3 regions of the Pseudomonas allokribbensis genome follow, and region 2 is predicted to be linked to each of the others. Evidence: riboswitches for the same ligand, from Rfam matches in the RefSeq annotation. Region 2 holds a riboswitch; each other region holds the start of a gene.
What was found. A riboswitch is a leader RNA that binds a small molecule or an ion and turns the genes downstream of it on or off. The one in region 2 is predicted to bind cobalamin.

Region 1: another riboswitch for cobalamin. It lies ahead of IF199_RS13380 (TonB-dependent receptor plug domain-containing protein); the one in region 2 lies ahead of IF199_RS16720 (CbtB domain-containing protein).
Region 3: another riboswitch for cobalamin. It lies ahead of cobO (cob(I)yrinic acid a,c-diamide adenosyltransferase); the one in region 2 lies ahead of IF199_RS16720 (CbtB domain-containing protein).

Annotation. Positions count from the first base shown of each region.
Region 1 is NZ_CP062252.1:2,930,488-2,937,095, forward strand. It holds gene IF199_RS13360 (low molecular weight protein tyrosine phosphatase family protein) at 57-383, opposite strand; gene IF199_RS13365 (hypothetical protein) at 380-574, opposite strand; gene IF199_RS13370 (ABC transporter substrate-binding protein) at 773-1,687, opposite strand; gene IF199_RS13375 ((2Fe-2S) ferredoxin domain-containing protein) at 1,684-2,043, opposite strand; gene IF199_RS13380 (TonB-dependent receptor plug domain-containing protein) at 2,043-3,980, opposite strand; cobalamin riboswitch at 4,073-4,278, opposite strand; gene IF199_RS13385 (LysR family transcriptional regulator) at 4,313-5,221, opposite strand; gene IF199_RS13390 (DoxX family protein) at 5,393-5,833, shown strand; gene IF199_RS13395 (pirin family protein) at 5,921-6,608, shown strand, end outside.
Region 2 is NZ_CP062252.1:3,681,890-3,688,497, forward strand. It holds gene cobW (cobalamin biosynthesis protein CobW) at 1-814, opposite strand, end outside; cobalamin riboswitch at 914-1,124, opposite strand; cobalamin riboswitch at 1,857-2,077, shown strand; gene IF199_RS16720 (CbtB domain-containing protein) at 2,200-2,397, shown strand; gene IF199_RS16725 (CbtA family protein) at 2,409-3,110, shown strand; gene IF199_RS16730 (cobalamin biosynthesis protein) at 3,107-3,520, shown strand; gene cobM (precorrin-4 C(11)-methyltransferase) at 3,612-4,358, shown strand; gene nfuA (Fe-S biogenesis protein NfuA) at 4,408-4,992, opposite strand; partial or broken gene IF199_RS30510 (acyltransferase family protein) at 5,051-5,279, opposite strand; gene IF199_RS16745 (fatty acid cis/trans isomerase) at 5,361-6,608, opposite strand, start outside.
Region 3 is NZ_CP062252.1:1,852,814-1,859,421, reverse strand. It holds gene cbiB (adenosylcobinamide-phosphate synthase CbiB) at 1-707, opposite strand, end outside; gene bluB (5,6-dimethylbenzimidazole synthase) at 704-1,354, opposite strand; gene IF199_RS08550 (cobyrinic acid a,c-diamide synthase CobB) at 1,351-2,646, opposite strand; gene cobO (cob(I)yrinic acid a,c-diamide adenosyltransferase) at 2,643-3,254, opposite strand; cobalamin riboswitch at 3,336-3,561, opposite strand; gene IF199_RS08540 (hypothetical protein) at 3,728-4,312, shown strand; gene IF199_RS08535 (PQQ-dependent sugar dehydrogenase) at 4,379-5,692, shown strand; gene IF199_RS08530 (C40 family peptidase) at 5,762-6,298, opposite strand; gene IF199_RS08525 (C40 family peptidase) at 6,517-6,608, opposite strand, start outside.

The DNA.
Region 1 (6,608 bases), 750 kb from region 2:
ATGCAGACATGAGGGGAATTCCGTTTTATTTGTTTCATTGCCGGGCGACGGAGAAGTCAGTCAGGGAGGTAGGGTTTTACCGATTTCTCAAGAAGCTCTACCAGCTCCGGATCCATGTAGTGATAGTCATCCGGAATGTCCAGCGAGTGAATTCGCTTGTGCTCCAGCAGCCGGGCGTACTCGGCCCGCAGGCGATTCAGGTGTTTGGTTTCCATCACAAAAATGAAATCGGCCCAGCGAATATCCGCTGGGCCGATGGTCTTGCGTGCATTGGGGCTGGTGCCCGCTGAACGAACATTGAAGCCGGGCCGGCGGCGCCAGACTGCTTCCGCTGTTGGGCTGCGCCATTGGTTACGACTGCAAATGAACAGTAGGTTCGTCACTCTTGATCCAGCAATTGGCGGGTGGAACGAATGGGGTAGCTCATGCCGAGTTGGCGAGCCCTGACCAGTTTGGTGGATCGGATGTACATCAACTTCCAGTTCTTTTCCGGCTTGAAAGTTGGCGGACGAACCGCTTTATCAATGCCGTGCTTACGGGCCTGGGAACGTCTCCAGGCGCGGGTTCTGTTCATGGTCTGTCCTCGTGAATACCGGGTTCAGCAGCCGCGGTAATACGAGTTGGGCGTATGGTAAACGCGAATCGGGAGTACCGAAAGCTGGACGCATTGAAAATCGTCATTTGCCGCCATGAATGGCGGCGGTGCGGGATTCTCACCAAGAACTCGCGAAACGCCTTTCAACCGGAGGCAGGAAAAATAAATCTGTCCCCTTTAAGGACTCAATGCCTTGAGCTGTCGCGCCAACTCCAGCGCCACCCGACCACTACCCACCGTCGGCAACAGATGCGTAAAGGGAATATCGATCATCCGGTTCTCGCGTACGGCTCGCAGGGTCGACAGCACCGGATCCTGCATCAGCAACTGACGCTTGCGACTGGCCGGCGACCATTGCGCGTCGGCCAGCAGGATCACGTCCGGGTCACTGGCGAGCAGGGTTTCGCGGCTGACGGTCACCCGGTATTGATTGATGTCGGCGAACAGGTTTCGAGCCCCGGCTGCGGCCAGCAGGGTGGTGACGAAACCCCGTCGACCTTCGCTGTCGAGACCGTTGACCTCGCTGTCGAGATAGAACACTGACAGTGGCCTGCCCCGGCGGGTTAACGCCTTGGCCTTTTCCAGATCGGCATCCATCGCATCGCTCAGTTCTCGAGCGCGCTGCTGTCGGTGCAGCAAGGCTCCGAGGGTCGAGAGGTCGTTGCGGATGTGTTCGAAGTAATCCAGCGAATGTCCGTTGCAGGCCGATTCCAGCAAATACGAAGCCACGCCGTTGCGCCCCAGTCCGCTGCGTGACGTGACGCCGTTGCCAAACGCCGTGGCGAAGCCGCCGACCACCAGATCCGGTTTCTGCGCGTACAGCACTTCGCTCGATGGATAGCGGGGCGAAATCACCGGCACGCCGAAGTACTCGGATTGCGGCGCACCGGTGTCATCCAGATAGGCGACGCCGGCCAGCGCCGGGCCGGCGCCCAACGCCAACACGAGATCGGCCACATGCTGATTGAGCGCGATAATCCGCGACGGCGGCGATGCCGGCAGGTGCCAGGTCTCACCACAATTGCGGTAGCTATCAGCCAAAACCAGCGAAGCACAGAGCAGGGCGCCCACCAGCAAACACAGCCTTCTCATGAGCGCTCCTTGATCAACAGATCCTCGACCACTTCACCGCCCACCAGGTGCACTTCGACCAGCCGTTGCGCATCCGCGTGGCTGCGCACGCCATACCAGCAGGCTTCCGGGTACACCGTCATGACCGGCCCCAGGTTGCACGGGAACTGACAGTGCGTGCGGGTCAGCAAAACCCCGCCCGGTGTCTCGATGCGGTCATGCGCCAGCAAGTGTCGACGCAGGGTTTTCCATATCTGCAAGGCGCCGCGCTGGGTGCAGCGCGGGCCGGTGCAGAGGAACACGTGGCGGGCATGGGCGGGAACGTGCGACCAGTCCGGGTGCGTGTCGACGCCGTCGATGGTTTTGATTTCAGCCATCAGAAACGGTACGTGTAGCGGGCTTCGGAGGTGAACGGCCGTCCGAGGTTGTCGACGTTGTTCGAGCGGCTGGTGACGTAATCGCGGTCGAACAGGTTTTCCACCAGCAGGCTCAGTCGGTGCTGGTGCGCGCCGTCCAGGTAGCGATAAGCGTCGGCGTCCACCACGGAGTAATGGCCGTACTCGACCTGTTTCGAGCTGATCACATCGCGGATATAGCGGATCGCACCGCCGGCGCCCCACATCCGGTCAACCGACTCGTAACCGATGCGCGAGCGGGCGAAGAAGCTCGGCACATCGTTCAGCGTCACCCCGGCGCGCGATTCGGTGAGGTTGCGAGTCATGTCCGCTTGCAGGCTCCATTGCTCGTTGAGCGCCAGTTTCGCGTCCGCCTCGAAACCGCGCATCTGGATCCGCCCCTGGCCGTTGACCCATTGGATGTCGTCGAGGGTGATCAGGTCGTCGATCTTGCGTTTGAACAGGGTGACGCTGGCGCTGAATTCGCGATCGAGCAGCAGGCCTTTGTAGTCGAGACCCAGTTCGGCGTTACGGCTTTTCTCCGGTTTCAGGTTGCGGTTGCCCAACTCGTCGCCCGGTTCGTTGACGAACAACTGCTCGGCGTTCGGCAGTTTGTAGGCAGTGCCGTACTGGCCGCGCAGTGCCCAGTGTTCATTGAGGTCATACAGCGAAGTAAGCATGCCGACCGTGGCGCTGTCGCCGCCGCTCATGGCTTCGTGACGAATACCGATGCTCGGATGCCAGTCGGGCAGGGCGTCGATCTGCGGGCGCAGTTGAGTATAGAGCGCGTGGGCTTCAGCCTTGTCATTGTCGATGATCAGCACATCGTCCTGGCCTTTGAACCACTGGTTGTCCGTCCCGAACACCAGCACATGGCCGCCGGGCAATTCGGCTTTGCCTTCGGCCTGCACGCCCCAGTCGGTGAAGCCCCAGTAGTCGTTGTGATTGATGGTTCTGGTGCCGCCATTGGCGGTGTTGTTGATGCGCGTGTAGCGGGTATCCCAGTCGTTGATGTGGCCTTTGACGAAGTAGCTCAGGCGCTCGTTGATGTTCTGTTCGAAGGTCGCCGTGGCGATCTGCTGGACGCGGTCGTTGGTGGTCTTGTGGTTGTCGACCGGGCGGGCGAAGTCGAGGTTGGCGTCGGCGTATTGGTAGAACAATTCCATCCGCGCATCGTCGCCAAAGGACTGAATCGCCTTGCCGCCGAAGGTGGTGACTTCGTAGGCGCGCTTCTTGTTGCTGTCGTTCTTGATGTCGCGATTGCGAAACGGCTGATAGCCATCCGAAACGTTATGACTGACGTAGGCCAGCAAGCCCAGATCGCCGAAACCGTTGGTGAAGATGTTCTCGACCCGCGCATCCTCGGTGGTGCCACCGAAGGTATCCACGCCCATGTTCACTTCGCCGGAGGCTTTGCGGCTTTGCGGGCTGCGGGTGACGATATTGATCACGCCGGACACGGCCTGAGTGCCGAACAGCAGGCTCTGCCCGCCCTTGAGCACTTCGATGCGTTCGATGGCGTTGGCCGGCAGGGTGTCCAGGTACAGGCCGCCGTACAGGCGATTGTTCAGACGCACGCCGTCGAGCAGGATCAGCGTGTCATCGTTGCGCCCGCCCAGCAGGGAATAGGTGCCGTAGTCGAACGGGCCGTTTTTCGGCGCGACGTACAGGCCGGGAATGAACATCTGCATCACGCGGGTGACATCGGCGCTGGGGCCGGCACGTTCGATCTGCTCGCGGGTGACGATCTCGACCTTGCTGCCGAACTGCGCCATGTCGGCCACGGTCGTGGACTCCACGGACGGTGCGGAAACGATTTGCTGAGTGAGTTCGAGCGGCGCGTCGTCCGCCAGCAACAGGGGGCTGAACAGACAGCCAAGCAACAGGGATGGAGCCGGAGTGTTGAAAGGTCGAATCATTGTCTTCTCGAAAGGATCTTCGCAGAAGAGCATGCAGGAGAAGGCATCGCGCACACGCCGACACCGGCCCATGCCCGCCCACCGCAGGAGTTTGCCAAACAGAATTTCAGGCCGGTCTCCGGGCTCGCGCGTATGGACGCTTTCACCTTCCCATGGCCGTCTGGCCACAGTGGTGTGTCGAAAGCATCACGCGCCTACCGTTGCGGGGGCAGCACCGGACTTGTTCGAAAAGAACGTACCGGTTTCCCGTTTCACCCCATGCACGGCGGCATGGGACACCTGAAACAGGGCGGCATCTGAACATTCGGATGACCGCTCGTCAACTTTCCGGGTCAAGCCTCGTGCGTGTTCTGCTGAACGAAGCGCTCGATCAACCACCGCGCCGCCGGGCCCGGTGGCACATCGGTACGGTAGATCGCATCGAAGGTGTATTGCCCGCTGGCGTACTCCGACAAATCCAGCTGTACCAGTCGGCCGCTGTCCAGATCCTCCTGAATCATCGGCTTCGGCATATTCCCCCAGCCGATGCCCTCGCGCAGCAACATGTGTTTGGCACCCAGGTCCGCCAGGCGCCAGGTGCGGTTGCTCAGCACGGCGAACTCCCTGTCTTTGGTCAGGCGTGAGCGATCGGACAGCACCAGTTGCGTATGCTCACGTCCGGCACCGGGAACGTTGGCTTCGCCCGAAGCCAGCGGATGATTTGGCGCTGCCACCGGAATCAGCTCGACGCTGCCGATGCCGATTCTTTCGATGCCGTTGATGCCGTCGTTCATGGGCCCGCTGACGCCGACCACCGCGCCGCGATTGATCACCCGTTCAGTCACGGCGCCGAGTGCTTCCATGTGCAGGTGCAAGGCGACGGTGGGGAATTCTTCCCGAAAGGATTTCAGCGCATCCACCACGCGCTCGGCGGGCAGCATGACGTCGAGCACCACATGCACTTCGGCTTCAAGTCCCTGAAGGAGGCCTTTGACTTTGGCCCTCAAGCCATGCACGCCGTTGGCGATGGTCCGGGCTTCGGCCAGCACGGTGCGGCCGGCGTCGGTCAGTTGCGGTTTGCGGGTGGTTTCACGATCAAACAGGGTGACGCCCAATTGCATCTCAAGGTTGGCGATCGAGTAGCTGATCACCGACGTCGCCCGGTGAAGCTTGCGCGCAGCGGCCGCAAAACTGCCGACTTCGACGACGGTCAGGAATACGCGCAGTTGATCGAGTGTCGGTGTGCCTGGATCGGAGATCATGCCTGTGTCCTTGAGTCGCCATGGGCGCGTTACCGTGGAATATGCAGCTTACCTATTTTATCGAACGTAATGATCTAAATTAGTCGGCTATTCAGATGAGCTGCCGAGGCGCAACATTTCTTCATCCGGACGGTTCAAGTCGAACCGGACCCCATTGAAGGAAATACTCCCATGGCTACTTCTGCAAACATCGCTCAAACACAGGCTTCTGAACAGAACGCTTCCGACACCAAACAAGCTTCGGCTGCCTTGATCGGCCGCGTATTGCTCAGCGTGATTTTCATTCTCTCCGGTTTTTCCAAACTCGCCGCGCCGGCGATGATGATCGGTTACATCGGCTCGGTGGGCCTGCCGCTTCCACAAGTGGCACTGGCAGTGGCGATCATCGTTGAAGTCGGTGGTGGCCTGGCGCTGATCGCCGGATACCGCACCCGCACCGTCGCCGCTGTGCTGGCTGCGTTCAGCGTGTTCACCGCACTGGCCTTCCACAGTGCACTGGCTGACCAGAACCAATTCATCCACTTCTTCAAGAACATCGCCATGGCCGGTGGCCTGTTGCAGGTCGTGGCTTTCGGCGCCGGCCGCTTCAGCCTCGACGCTCGCCGCGGTTGATGCCCGAGCGCGGTGAAGGACAGGTTCCTTCACCGCGTTTCAGCATTTTTTGTTGGCCGTACCCCGCGACAGAACCGAGTAATCATCATGACCGTTCAGCAGCAACTTTCTGGCTATACCCGTGAGACCCATACCCTCCGAGCAATCCGTTATCGCACCAGCGGCAGTGGGCATGGCGCGATCGTGCGACTGATGAGCCCTTCGGATCTGGGGCATCTGATCAAGCCGTTCGTGTTTCTCGATCTGTTTGAAGGCGAGGCTTCGTTCATTCACGGCATGCCGATGCACCCGCACTCGGGGATTGCCACCGTCACGGTGATTACCGAGGGCAACTTGCGATTCGAGGACGCCGAATCGGGCAAGGGCATGATTGATTACGGCGGCGTGGAGTGGATGCGGGCGGGCGGCGGTGTCTGGCACGGCAAGGAAATGTCGGTGGGTACTTCGGAGCGGGTTCAGGGCTTTCAACTGTGGGTGGCGCTGCCTCCAGAGCTGGAAAACGCCAGTGTCGACAGCCAATACCTTGAGTCCGGCGCGATGCCTGAAGTGGGGCCGGCGCGGGTGATTCTCGGCTTGCACCAAGGTGTCCAGAGCCCGGTTAGAGCGCCTGCGGGAATGAATTACTTGTTGGTCACGCTGGGTGCCGGGGAATCCTGGACGTACACCCCACCCGAAGGTCACGAGTCGTTATGGCTGAGTGTCAGCCGTGGATTGCTGGCGGCGCCGGATCTGGTCAGCGCGGGTGAAATGGCGGTCTTCGAACCTGGCAACGGCG
Region 2 (6,608 bases):
GCAGTTCGATGGAGATCGAATCGAAAGCATCGTGATCGTGGTCGTCATGATCATCATCGCCTTCACCGTGGTGGTGATCGTGATGGCTGTGGCGGCTGTCGATGTGCTCTTCGGAACCGGCACCGAGACCGATCAGCACGTCCAGCGGCAGGCGACCGTTGCTGGCTTCGATGATTTTCACCGCTGGCGGCAGCTCTTCGGCGACTTCCAGGCGTACGCGAGCGAGGTCTTCAGGGCTGGTCTGGTCGGCCTTGTTGAGGATTACCAGGTCGGCGCTGGCCAGTTGGTCGGCGAACAGTTCGTGCAGCGGCGATTCGTGGTCCAGGTTCGGGTCGAGTTTGCGCTGGGCGTCAACCTGATCCGGGAACGCGGCGAAGGTGCCGGCGGCCACGGCCGGGCTGTCGACCACGGTGATCACCGCGTCAACGGTGCAGGCACTACGGATTTCCGGCCACTGGAAGGCTTGCACCAGCGGTTTTGGCAGAGCCAGGCCCGAAGTTTCGATCAGGATGTGGTCGAGGTCGCCGCGACGGGCCACCAGTTCGCGCATCACCGGGAAGAACTCTTCCTGAACCGTGCAGCACAGGCAGCCGTTGGCCAGTTCGTAGACGCGGCCGGTGGCTTCTTCTTCGGTGCAGCCGATGGTGCACTGCTTGAGGATTTCACCGTCGATGCCCAGCTCGCCAAACTCGTTGACGATCACCGCGATACGACGGCCCTGAGCGTTGTCGAGCATGTGCCGCAGCAAGGTGGTTTTACCCGAGCCGAGGAAACCGGTGACGATGGTGACGGGGAGTTTGGCCAGTGTTTTCATCGGATGCCCTTTGGCAAGGTGGCGGGCATACGGGACGAGACCGGCAACGCAAGTGCGTGCCTGGAGAGTTCGCCACCGGATCACCCCGCCCGGTTGAAAGTGAGAATCTGTGACGAGGCAGGTCTCCTGGCTGACGGTGTTCAGGCCTTGGGCCCGGTATTCGCTGCGCCTTCCCGCTGGCTCTGGATTGAGTTGGCAGTGGCGTGGCAGCGAACAGCACCGTTCACAGTTGCGGGGGCAGCCGCGGCTTGGACCGCGTTCCCTTCTTAGCTTCGGCGTGGGCCGAAGAACCTCGAAAGCGCAAGGCTACGCATCGTGTGTTGACCGGTCAATGTTTGGATTGGGGGCATATCCGTTGCTGCGGTTATGGCCACTTAGGGTTCCGCCCTTACGGCGGGTCACTTTTGACAAACGCCTCAAAAGTAACCAAAAAGTCTGCGCCCTGACGTACGGCCCTCGCTGTCGCTCGGGTTCCTTCGCTCCGGGATCGATCCGGGCGCATCGCCTACGGTTTGCTTCGCTGCACCTCCTCTCGATGTGTTTGGCTTCGCCAAACGGTCGCTGCGCTCCCACCCCCGGATCAATCCCTCCACTCAGCCTACCGACGGACCTTGCGATCAAAAGCGGTACTTGAGCTAACGCTCATCGTGGTGAGGGGCTTTTGATCTGGCTTTTGCTCTGGCTCTGGCTTTTGATTTTTTGCCCCTTCGGCAGGCCGAGCGGAGGTGTTCATCAGGGGGTAGGCGCGCAGCGCCGTGCGGCGAAGCCGCATACATCGAGAGGAGGTGCAGCGAAGCAAACCGGAGGCGATGCCCCCTGATGGACACCGTAGCGAGGGAACACTGAGCCTAAGCGAAGTGCCGTACGCCGGGGCCAAGACCTTTTGGTTACTTTTGGCTGGGCCGGCATTCCGGGCGTTTGTCAAAAGTGACTCGCTGTAAGAGCGAAACCGCCAGCGGCAGCACCCGAAGCAACGGATATGCCCCCCCTATCCAAACCCACCCCACCCATTCAATTGACTAAAAACCCCAGCCCATGGTCTCCTACACAACTTGTTACGGGTGCCCTGCAAAGGGTGAAACGGGAAACCGGTGAATCATGTGCTTTACTCTAAAGCCATGTCAGTCCGGTGCTGCCCCCGCAACGGTAAGCGAGCGAAGCGTCAGATCCACTGTGCCCCCAGGCATGGGAAGGTGACGCTTGCAGGTCGGCAGACAGCCACCCCTCGTGAGCCCGGAGACCGGCCCGCAACACACAGTACGCATCTTGCGTCACTGAACATAACAAACCCGCGGTGGGCGGGCGCTGTTCGAACCTCTGCGTGCCCGACTCGCAGGGGTTTTCATGCGCACCGTTCACCCGCTGACACTCCAGAGGGAAGCGCCATGTCGATCATCAGCAGCACCGGCAGCAACACGGACAAAATCTCCAGCACCACCACCCTGAGCCAACGCCTGACCGCTGCGATCTTCGCGTCGATCCTGGGTGCCAGCCTGGTCTATTTCGCCGGTTTCTCGCACATCGAAGCGGTTCACAACGCCGCTCACGATACCCGCCACAGCGCCGCGTTCCCGTGCCACTGAGACCCGACGACATGATCAAGCGTATTGCGCAGACCGCAGGTTTCACCGGCCTTCTGGCCGCCCTGCTCCTGACGTTGCTGCAAAGCTTCTGGGTGTCGCCGCTGATTCTTCAGGCAGAGACCTTCGAGAAAGCCGAGCCGGTTGCCGCCGTTCACGAACACGCCGCCGGCACCGCCGCCCATACCCACGATGCCGAAGCCTGGGAGCCGGAAGACGGCTGGCAGCGCGTTGTGTCCACTACCGGTGGCAATCTGGTCGTGGCCGTGGGTTTCGCCCTGATGCTGGCCGGTCTGTACACCCTGCGTGCGCCGACCAAGACATCGCAAGGCCTGCTCTGGGGTCTGGCCGGTTATGCGACTTTCGTACTCGCACCGACACTGGGCCTGCCGCCTGAGCTGCCGGGCACCGCCGCTGCAGACCTGGCGTCGCGCCAGATGTGGTGGATCGGCACCGCCGCGTCGACCGCTGTCGGCCTGGCGTTGATCGCGTTCGGTGGCAACTGGTTGCTCAAGATCCTCGGCGTGGCGATTCTCGCTGTGCCACACGTGATCGGCGCCCCGCAACCGGAAGTGCACTCGATGCTCGCGCCGGAAGCACTGGAAGCTCAATTTAAAATCGCTTCGCAGTTGACCAACGTGGCGTTCTGGCTGGCTCTGGGCCTGATCAGCGCCTGGTTGTTCCGCCGCAAAAGCGATGGTCAATACCACGCATGACCGATGACAGCGCAGTGCCGACCTTTGTGGTCGGCCTGGGCTGCCAGCGCGGCTGCCCGGCCAGTACGCTGCGCGCCTTGCTCGACCAGGCCCTGCAGGCGCATCGCATCGAACTCGAAGCGGTCAAGGCCCTGGCCAGTATCGACCTGAAACGCGACGAACCCGGCCTGCAGGAACTGGCGGCACAACTGGCGCTGCCGCTGCTGTATTTCAGCAGCGAAGAACTGGCCAGTTATCAGCAACGCCTGAGTCACCATTCGCAGATCGCTTTCGAACGCACCGGTTGCTACGGCGTGGCGGAAAGCGCCGCACTGGCGCTTGCCGAACAACTGATCCAGGCCCCGGCAAAACTGCTGATTTCCAGACAAAAATACGCCCAGGCAACCCTGGCATTGGCCGGCGCGGCGTAAATTCCCGATAATCCCCGCTTTCGATCATGAGCATTCTTCATCTGAACTGCTCTTGAAGCCTCGACCTGCCCTACTTTCACAGGATCCAACGATGACCGTTTACTTCATCGGCGCCGGCCCCGGCGACCCGGAATTGATCACTGTCAAAGGTCAGCGACTGATTCGCAGCTGCCCGGTGATCATCTATGCAGGTTCGCTGGTGCCGGCGGCGGTGCTGGACGGTCATTCGGCTGAAACCGTGGTCAACAGCGCCGAACTGCATCTGGAACAGATCATCGATCTGATCAAGACCGCCAACGCCAAGGGCCTGGACGTGGCGCGGGTGCATTCGGGCGATCCGAGCCTGTATGGCGCCATCGGCGAGCAGATCCGTTATCTGCGCGAGCTGGACATCCCGTTCGAGATTGTCCCCGGCGTAACCGCCACTGCTGCCTGCGCGGCGTTGTTGGGCGCCGAACTCACTTTGCCGGACATCTCGCAAAGCGTGATCCTGACCCGTTACGCGGACAAGACCGCGATGCCCGCCGGGGAAGAACTGGGTAACCTCGCGCAGCACGGGGCGACCATGGCGATTCATTTGGGGGTCAATCATCTGGAGAAAATCCTCGCCGAACTGCTGCCGCACTATGGTGCAGACTGCCCGATCGCGGTGATCCACCGGGCGACGTGGCCGGATCAGGACTGGGTGATCGGGACGCTGGAGGATATTGCCGCGAAAGTAGCCGCCAAGGGGTTTCGGCGTACGGCACTGATTCTGGTCGGGCGGGTGTTGGGCAGCGATCATTTCAGCGAATCGTCGCTGTATCGCGCGGGGCATGCGCATTTGTATCGACCATAAAAAAACGGCGCTCACGGGGCGCCGTTTTTTTTATGCCGCAGCGAACGCCTTAGTAGTAGGCGTTTTCTTTCTGCGTGTGGTCGGTCACGTCGCGAACGCCCTTGAGCTCCGGAATGCGCTCGAGCAAGGTGCGCTCGATGCCTTCCTTCAGGGTTACGTCCGCCTGGCCGCAGCCCTGGCAACCGCCGCCGAACTGCAGCACGGCAATGCCGTCTTCAACCACATCGATCAGGCTGACCTGACCGCCGTGGCTGGCCAGCCCCGGGTTGATTTCGGTTTGCAGGTAATAGTTGATGCGCTCGTTGACCGGGCTGTCGGCGTTGACCATCGGTACTTTGGCGTTCGGTGCCTTGATGGTCAGCTGGCCGCCCATGCGGTCGGTGGCGTAGTCGACGACAGCATCGTCGAGGAACGCTTCGCTGAACGAGTCGATGTAGGCGGTGAAGCTTTTCAGCCCCAGCGCTGTGTCTTCAGGTTTCTCTTCGCCCGGCTTGCAATAGGCAATGCAGGTTTCGGCGTACTGGGTGCCAGGCTGGGTGATGAAGACGCGGATGCCGATACCCGGGGTGTTCTGCTTGGAAAGCAGATCGGCCAGGTAATCATGGGCGGCGTCGGTAATGGTAATAGCGGTCATGGAAACTCCTCGCAGGCTTGAGGCGGAGTTTACGCCAATCGGCGCGCGGCACAAAGTCCTAGTATTTACGTAGGAATAGTTCGCAAATCGGCCAAGCGCCAGGTTCGCCGTCAATCCGGGCTTTAAGCCTCGGATAGCTGCGTTTCTCTACCCATTCGCAGCTCAGCCATGAAGCGTCTCCGATGGCCAGCGCACAGACAAATAACATCAAATACGGGTTGATCCCATAGCGTCGGGCCAGATAACCGCCTGCCCGACAGCACCAGCACGTACATCAGATACACCGACTCGAAGAAAATCTGCAACATCGATGGCGCTCCCGATCCCGTGCTACACAGGATTGGGACAGCTGCCATCGATCAAACCGATCAAAGATTCTCGTACCGGTTCATATCCAGCACGCCCTCTTCCACCGGGTCGGTTTCATGGATGTACTGGCTCAGATCGTGGAAGTAGAACCAGAACTGTGGATGGCTGCGGCGAATACCCCAACGTTCGACGATCTTCTCGAACTGCGGCGCATCCTTCGCGCTTTCCATGGCATCGACAAACGCCGGCACCTGATCCGCCGGGATGTTGAACATGAAGTTCGGGTAGCTGCTGAGCACGCCCGGATAAATGGTCAGGGTGTCGAGGCCCGGCTGATAGCGCAGTGACTCACCCAGCAGGAACGCCACGTTGCTGTGGGCGCGGTTGCGCAGCAGGCTGTAGACCTCGCGTTTGCCGCTGGCAGTTTCGATGCGCAGCATGGTCGCTTCCGGCAACTGATCGATCACTTTCAGCCCCGCCGCAGGACGCGCCGTCAGACGGCTCAGCGCCTGTTCGGCGTTTTGCAGCGCCGGGTCGATGTTCGGCCGCGAGCAGTAGGCATCCACGCAGCGATTGATCGGATCGGGCCGTGCGTTGAGGTCGCCGTAACGGGCGAGCAACTGCATGGCGAAGTCATGTTTCGGGTCTTTTCCGTCGAGTTTCAGTGCCGTTGGCTTGTCGTCGTCGATGGACTCGTAGTCCAGCCACATCTTGAACTGGCCGCTGCTCTGATACCAATCGTCGAGGTAGTCCTCGCGGGAATCGGCCGGCATCAGACGCAGAAAATTCTGCTCGGCGCCATTGCGGATCAGGTCGAAGTACAGTCGGGTCTGCGCCTGATGGGAGACGTTGCCGAACACATCGAAATTCACCGCCAACTGGTAATAGGTGCGCTCCAGCAACGGATAGTCGAACAGCCACATGGTCTGCGGCACTTCGCCGATCAGGCCTTTGGTCACCGACGCGCTGTCGAAGTGGCGGAAGATGCTCAACAGCGCATTGTCGTTGCCCGCCCACAGGGTCGACCAGCTCGGCGCCGGTTGGTCGGCGTAACTGTCACGGCGCAAGGCTTCGTACTTGTTTCGCTTGTTGCGATAGTCGTGCCACAGGCTCAGGACGCTGCCGACATCGTCGTTCTGCCCCGGCATGGCCAGCAACGGCGTGGCCTGGCCGCGATAGTTCGGATCGGTGATGTACAGGTCATGTTCCGGCGCCTGGAACAGCGCCCAGAAATTATCGCGAATCACGTCAGTTGCGATCTGGCCACGGCATACCGGGCCGCGAATGAACGTGCGCACGAAGTATTC
Region 3 (6,608 bases), 1.8 Mb from region 2:
GGGCCTGCGTTCGGGCTGTCCCATTTCGGCGCCTGGGTGCGCCAGCATTTCAGCGCCAGTCGGGTCTTGCCCAGCAGCGCGTAGGTCAACGCCACCAGCCGCGCAGGAATGTAGTTGAGGACGTCGTCGATCTTCGCCGCCGCCCAGCCGAAACGCTCGAAGCGTTCGTTGCGATAGCCCCACATCGCGTCGAGCGTATTGCTCAGACGATAGAGCACCACGCCCGGCGCACCGGCCACGACAAACCAGAACAGTGCGGCGAACACGGCATCGCTGCCGTTCTCCAGTACCGATTCAGTGGCGGCGCGGGCGACAGCGGTGCTGTCCAGTTCACTGGTCTGACGGCTGACCAGATAACCCACGCGTTTGCGCGCTTCTTCCAGATCATCGCTGCGCAGGGCCTTGGCCACCGGCTCGACGTGCTCGCCGAGACTGCGCATGCCGAGGGCGCAATACAGCGCGAGAATCTCGACCACCCAGCCCACATACGGCGCCCAGGACAATGCCGTGGCCAGCAGGGTCAGCGGCAGCACCGCGATCACCCACGCGGTGACGCCATGGCTGCGCCAGCCGCGACCACCGCTATTGAAACGTTGCTCGATGCGCCCGGCGAAATTGCCGAACGCCACCAGCGGATGCCAGCGTTTCGGTTCACCCAGCAGCGCATCCAGCGCGACCGCGGCGACACTCAACAACGCCATACTCATTGACTCACTCCCCAGAAATTTTCATACAGCAGCTCATTGAGCGGACGCGCCTGCGCCCACCCTTCGAGTACCAGCATCGGCGCCGGATAGAATTCCTTGACCGGTCCCAGACACAGAACCGCCAGCGGCTTGGCCCCGGCCGGCAGTTTCAGCAGATCGGCCAGCGCCTGCGGTTCGAACAGCGACACCCAGCCCATGCCCAGGCCTTCGGCGCGCGCCGCCAGCCACAGGTTCTGGATCGCGCAGGACAATGAGGCCATGTCCATTTCCGGCAGCGTGCGGCGGCCAAAAATGTGTCGCTCGCGATCGTCCATCAAGGCTGCGACCAGCACTTCCGCACAGTCGTTGATGCCTTCGACCTTGAGCTTCATGAACTCGTCACTGCGCTCGCCGAGGGCCTCGGCGGTGCGTACGCGTTCTTCTTCAACAAGGTTCTGGATCTGGCCACGCAGCGCGCGGTCGCTGATACGGATGAAGCGCCATGGCTGCATCAGACCGACGCTCGGTGCCTGATGTGCGGCTTCAAGCAATCGGCGCAGCAATTCAGGCTCGACCGTGCCGCCGCTGAAGTGGCGCATGTCGCGGCGTTCGGCGATGGCGCGATAGACCGCTTCGCGCTCGGCTTCAGTGAATGCGTTGTCGGTCATGGCACCAACAGTGCGGCAATCGCCGACGGATTCGACGGGAAGTAAAAGTGCACGTACGAGGCGGTCATCCGCCCTTCCCGATACACCGCTTCGGCACCGCGCCCGCCATTGGGGCTGTGGCCACGGGCAATGGGTGTCAGTTCGGTGGTGGTCAGGGAATGGTGATAGGTGTGACCGCGCAGCAAGCCTTCCGGCAGTTCGACCGATTGCAGAGCCAGCGCCGCCAGACGTTTTTGCATCACCGCATCGCCATTGAGCAAACCGACCAGTCCGGCGCGGGTGCCTTCGACATCGGTCAACGAATCGAGCAAATACAGCATGCCGCCGCACTCGGCTAGCAGCGGTTTGCCGGCGGCGTGATGCGCGCGGATCGCGTCGAGCATGGAGGCGTTCTGCGACAAGGCAACGTGATGCAATTCCGGATAACCGCCGGGCAGGTACAAGCTGTCGGCCTCGGGCAATTGCGTATCGCGGATCGGCGAGAAGAAACTCAGCTCCGCGCCCATCGCCCGCAACAGATCGAGACTGGCGCCATAGGTGAAGGCAAACGCCTCGTCACGGGCGACGGCAATCCGCACGCCTTCGAGCAGTCTTTCGGTCTTGACGATTTCAGGCGCGGCGAATTCGACGGCCGGTGGCAGCGCTACCTCGCAAGTGCTGGCCAGCGCTTCGGCGGCGGCGTCGAGGCGCACATCGAGGTCATTGAGTTCGCTGGCCTGCACCAGACCGAGATGGCGACTTGGCAGTTCTATCCCGGTTTCCCGGGACAACGCGCCGTACCAGCGCAGACCTTCAGTGAGGCTGCCTTCGAGCAACTGCGCATGGCGCACGGTGCCGACGCGGTTGGCCAGCACGCCGGCGAACGGCAGGTCCGGCTGGTAGCGCGCCAGACCCAGCGCCAAGGCGCCGAAGGTCTGGGCCATGGCCGTGCCATCGATCACGCCGAGTACCGGCACGCCGAAATGCCGCGCCAGGTCGGCGCTCGACGGTGTGCCGTCGAACAAGCCCATCACGCCTTCGATCAGGATCAGATCGGCTTCAGCGGCGGCTTCCCACAACAGACGTCGACTTTCCTGCTCGCCGACCATCCACATGTCCAGTTGATAGACCGGCGCACCGCTGGCGCGCTCGAGGATCATCGGGTCGAGAAAATCCGGGCCGCATTTGAATACGCGAACCTTGCGCCCCTGATTGCGGTGCAGACGGGCCAGCGCGGCGGTGACAGTGGTCTTGCCCTGGCCGGAGGCCGGCGCGGCGATCAATACCGCCGGGCAGTGACGTGGTTGATTCAAAGTTCGACGCCTTTCTGCGCTTTGATACCGGCCTGGAAGGCGTGTTTGATCATGCCCATTTCGGTGACGGTGTCGCCCATCTCGATCATTTCCGGCTTGGCAGCGCGGCCGGTGACGATCACATGCTGCATCGGCGGACGGGCCTGCAGATCGCTGAGCACCTGATCCAGATCGAGGTAACCGTGCTTGAGAGCGATGTTCAGCTCATCGAGCACCACCAGACCGATCGACGGATCACGCAGCAGTTCGCGGGACACTTCCCATGCAGCTTCGGCAGCGGCGATGTCGCGCTGGCGATCCTGGGTTTCCCAGGTGAAACCTTCGCCCATCACATGAAAACGTACCTGCTCGGGGAAGCGGCGGAAGAACAGCTCCTCCCCGGTGCTGTTGCGGCCCTTGATGAACTGCACCACGCCGCACTGCATGCCGTGGCCCATGGCGCGGGCGAGCATGCCGAACGCCGAGCTGCTTTTGCCTTTGCCATTGCCGGTCAGCACCAGCACCAGGCCGCATTCGTCTGGCGAATTGGCGATGCGCTCGTCGATCACGGCTTTTTTGCGCTGCATGCGCGCCAGATGGCGCTCGTCGCGTTCGGGGGAATCAGTCATGGGGGAGCTCTCCGTTGAGGCTGGATAACGGCGGGCAGGCACAAGAATAGACGGCAACAAGCCTGGCATCGCCCACCGTGATGCCGCTGGATGGATCAGGCCGGTCTCCGGGCTCATGAGCGGCCTTGGCCTGGCTGCGCGCCTTCCCGCTTTGCAGCAGTGGCATCGGACGCAGCTTTTACTCATTTACCGTTGCGGGGGCAGCGCCGGGATCGTGATGGTTCTTCGCTTGAAGACCATCCTCACCGACTTCCCTGTTTCACTCTGTCGACAGCGGTCACAGAGCACCTGAAACAAGCCGCGAAGGTTAGAGGGTTGGGGGTGGAGCGTCAAATGAAGAGGCCCCCTGAAAGCGAATAACTGCCGTCGATCAATTATCTGACGCCAATCTTGTGCCACACTGTCAGCAGTGATATCAAAGAGCCATGCTTTTTGAATGCAGAGAGCACATCACAATAACAAGGGAGAGCACCATGCAAGGCATGATCATCAGCAATCCGCGGCTGGAATTCCTGCGCCCGGTGCTGGAACGCTGGTTTGACTGTATCGACCGCTACAACGCCGTGCGCGGCGACAACGACACGCCGTACTGGCACGACGAAAAAGCCAACCTCGGCCTGTTGTCCGCCGCCGCGTGGATGGCCGAACTGGTCACCCTGCGCGACACCGCCACCCGCAAGCAGAACGAGGAAGGCGAGCGCAATGCCCGCGCCGACCTGTTCCTGGCCGGCGCCGAAGATCGCGCCTACATCCAGGCGACGCAACGCTGGCCGCGCGTCAACAGCCTGAATCTGACCCAGGCCCTGGCCGATATCACCAGCGACGCCAAGCGCATCAGCTACGCCAGCGATCTCAAGCTCGGCTGCCTGTTCGTCGCCCCACAGAAAGCCCAACACAGCGCCAGCCCCGAAGAACTGCAGGACATGGTCGACGACCTGCAAAAGGAACACACCTGCGCCGTCGCCTGGTATTTCCCCTACGCCTATCGCAAATTGCGCAGCGAGGCCGGCAACTACCACCCCGGCATTGCCGTGCTGTTCAAGGAAGCTCGCGGCTGAGGGGTGGAACCATCGGGCTTGCGCACTTCTCTATGATTAGGAATGCATTCATAGGGAAGATCAGTAATGCGCAAGCCCCAGCTCGTTTTCGTCATCGCACTCGCCGGAGGGCTCACCGCCTGTGGTGAATCCTCCAGCCTGCAAGTCTCGGACGGCACCGGCCCGTCCCCCAAACTGCCCGAACCGAACAAGACCCTGATCCCGACGGTGAACATCGCCCCGGCGATCGGCTGGCCGGCCGGCACGAAACCGACACCAGCGGCAGGCACTCAGGTGGCGGCGTTTGCCGAAAACCTCGATCACCCGCGCTGGCTCTACGTGCTGCCCAATGGCGATGTGTTGGTGGCGGAAACCAATGCCCCGCCGAAACCGGACGATGGCAAAGGCATACGCGGCTGGGTGATGAAAAAAGTCATGGGCCGTGCGGGCGCCGGGGTTCCCAGCCCGAATCGCATTACCCTGCTGCGTGACGCCGATCACGATGGCGTGGCGGAAACGCGCACGGTGTTTCTGCAAAACCTCAACTCACCGTTCGGCATGACGCTGGTCGGCAACGATCTGTATGTTGCCGACACCGACCGTTTGCTGCGCTTTCACTACGAACCCGGCACAACCGAGATCAAGAGCCAGCCGATCAAGGTCGTGGATCTGCCGGGTGGCCCGCTCAACCACCACTGGACCAAGAACGTCATTGCCAGCAAGGACGGCAGCAAGCTGTACGTCACCGTCGGCTCGAACAGTAACGTCGGCGAGAATGGCCTGGATCAGGAAGAAGGTCGGGCGGCAATCTGGGAAGTGGACCGCGCGACCGGCAACCATCGGATTTTCGCCTCGGGCATTCGCAATCCCAACGGTCTGGCCTGGGAACCCAAAAGCGGCGCGCTGTGGACAGCGGTGAACGAACGGGACGAGATCGGCAGCGACCTGGTGCCGGACTACATCACCTCGGTCAAGGACGGCGGGTTTTATGGCTGGCCATTCAGCTATTACGGCCAGCATGTCGATGTCCGCGTCGAACCACAACAGCCAGAGATGGTGGCCAAGGCCATCGCTCCCGACTACGCCGTAGGCCCGCATACCGCCTCACTGGGGCTGACGTTCGCCGAGGGCAACGCGTTGCCAGCACAATTCAAGGAGGGCGCGTTCATCGGCCAGCATGGCTCGTGGAATCGCAAGCCGCACAGTGGCTACAAGGTGATCTTCGTCCCGTTTGCCGCAGGCAAACCGAGCGGAACGCCAGTGGACGTGCTGACCGGCTTCCTCGACAAGGACGAGAACGCTTTGGGGCGCCCGGTCGGCGTGGTGATCGACCAGCAAGGTGGATTGCTGGTGGCGGATGATGTGGGGAACAAGGTGTGGCGAGTTTCGGCGGCTAAATAGCCCGGCCCTGAAACAAAAAAACCTGTAGGAGCCAATGTGCTCCCACAGGTTTTTTATTGCTTCGGATGACTACGGGTTATGCGCCAGATGCTCCGGCTGCAGAACACGCTTGGCACTCAGGTAGGCCTTCTGCCAATACGCTTTCGACAGGCTGTCCAGCTTCACCGTGCCGCCGGTGGCCGGTGCGTGAACGAAGCGCCCTTCCCCGACGTAAATCCCCGCATGGCTGACCTGAGAGCCGCCATTGGTGGCGAAGAAGATCAGGTCGCCGGTCTGCAAACCCTCCTTGCCGACATTCGGCGCCTGCATGACGATCAACTCGCGCGTCGAACGCGGCAGGCTGATACCGGCCGCATCGCGGTAGACAAAACCGATCAGGCCACTGCAATCGAAGCCCGAGTCCGGCGTGTTGCCGCCCCAGCGATAAGGCGTGCCCACCAGCCCGAGCGCACGGAACAGCACGTCTTCGGCAGCGGGAGAAAAAGCCTGGGAGGATCCGAACACAATCGGCGCGCGAACCACAGGGGCTGGCGGCGGAGTGCGACTGGCGCAAGCGCTGAGCAGCGCTGCGAAGAACATCAGGGCGAGGCGGGCCGGCATCGTCATAAGCAGAACATCCTGATCTGGCTGCGGCTTTTACTGCCGATTCGACAGAAAACAAAACCGCCTGCGTTGGGACGCAGGCGGTTTGCCATCAATATAGATCAGGATTCTAGCGGCTACGCGGCAAACTTCAAGTAAGACTTTAACTTCACCTTGTAAAGTTTAAGTCTATTGCCCCTGAAGGACCGCTTGTCGCCACGAGCGTGGCGACCAAGGCGAGATTACTTGCGAGCGGTAACCACGGTTGGAGCGTTCGCCAAAGCGCGCTTGGCTTCGATGAAGGTCTTGCTCCAGTAGCTGTCACCCAGGCTGT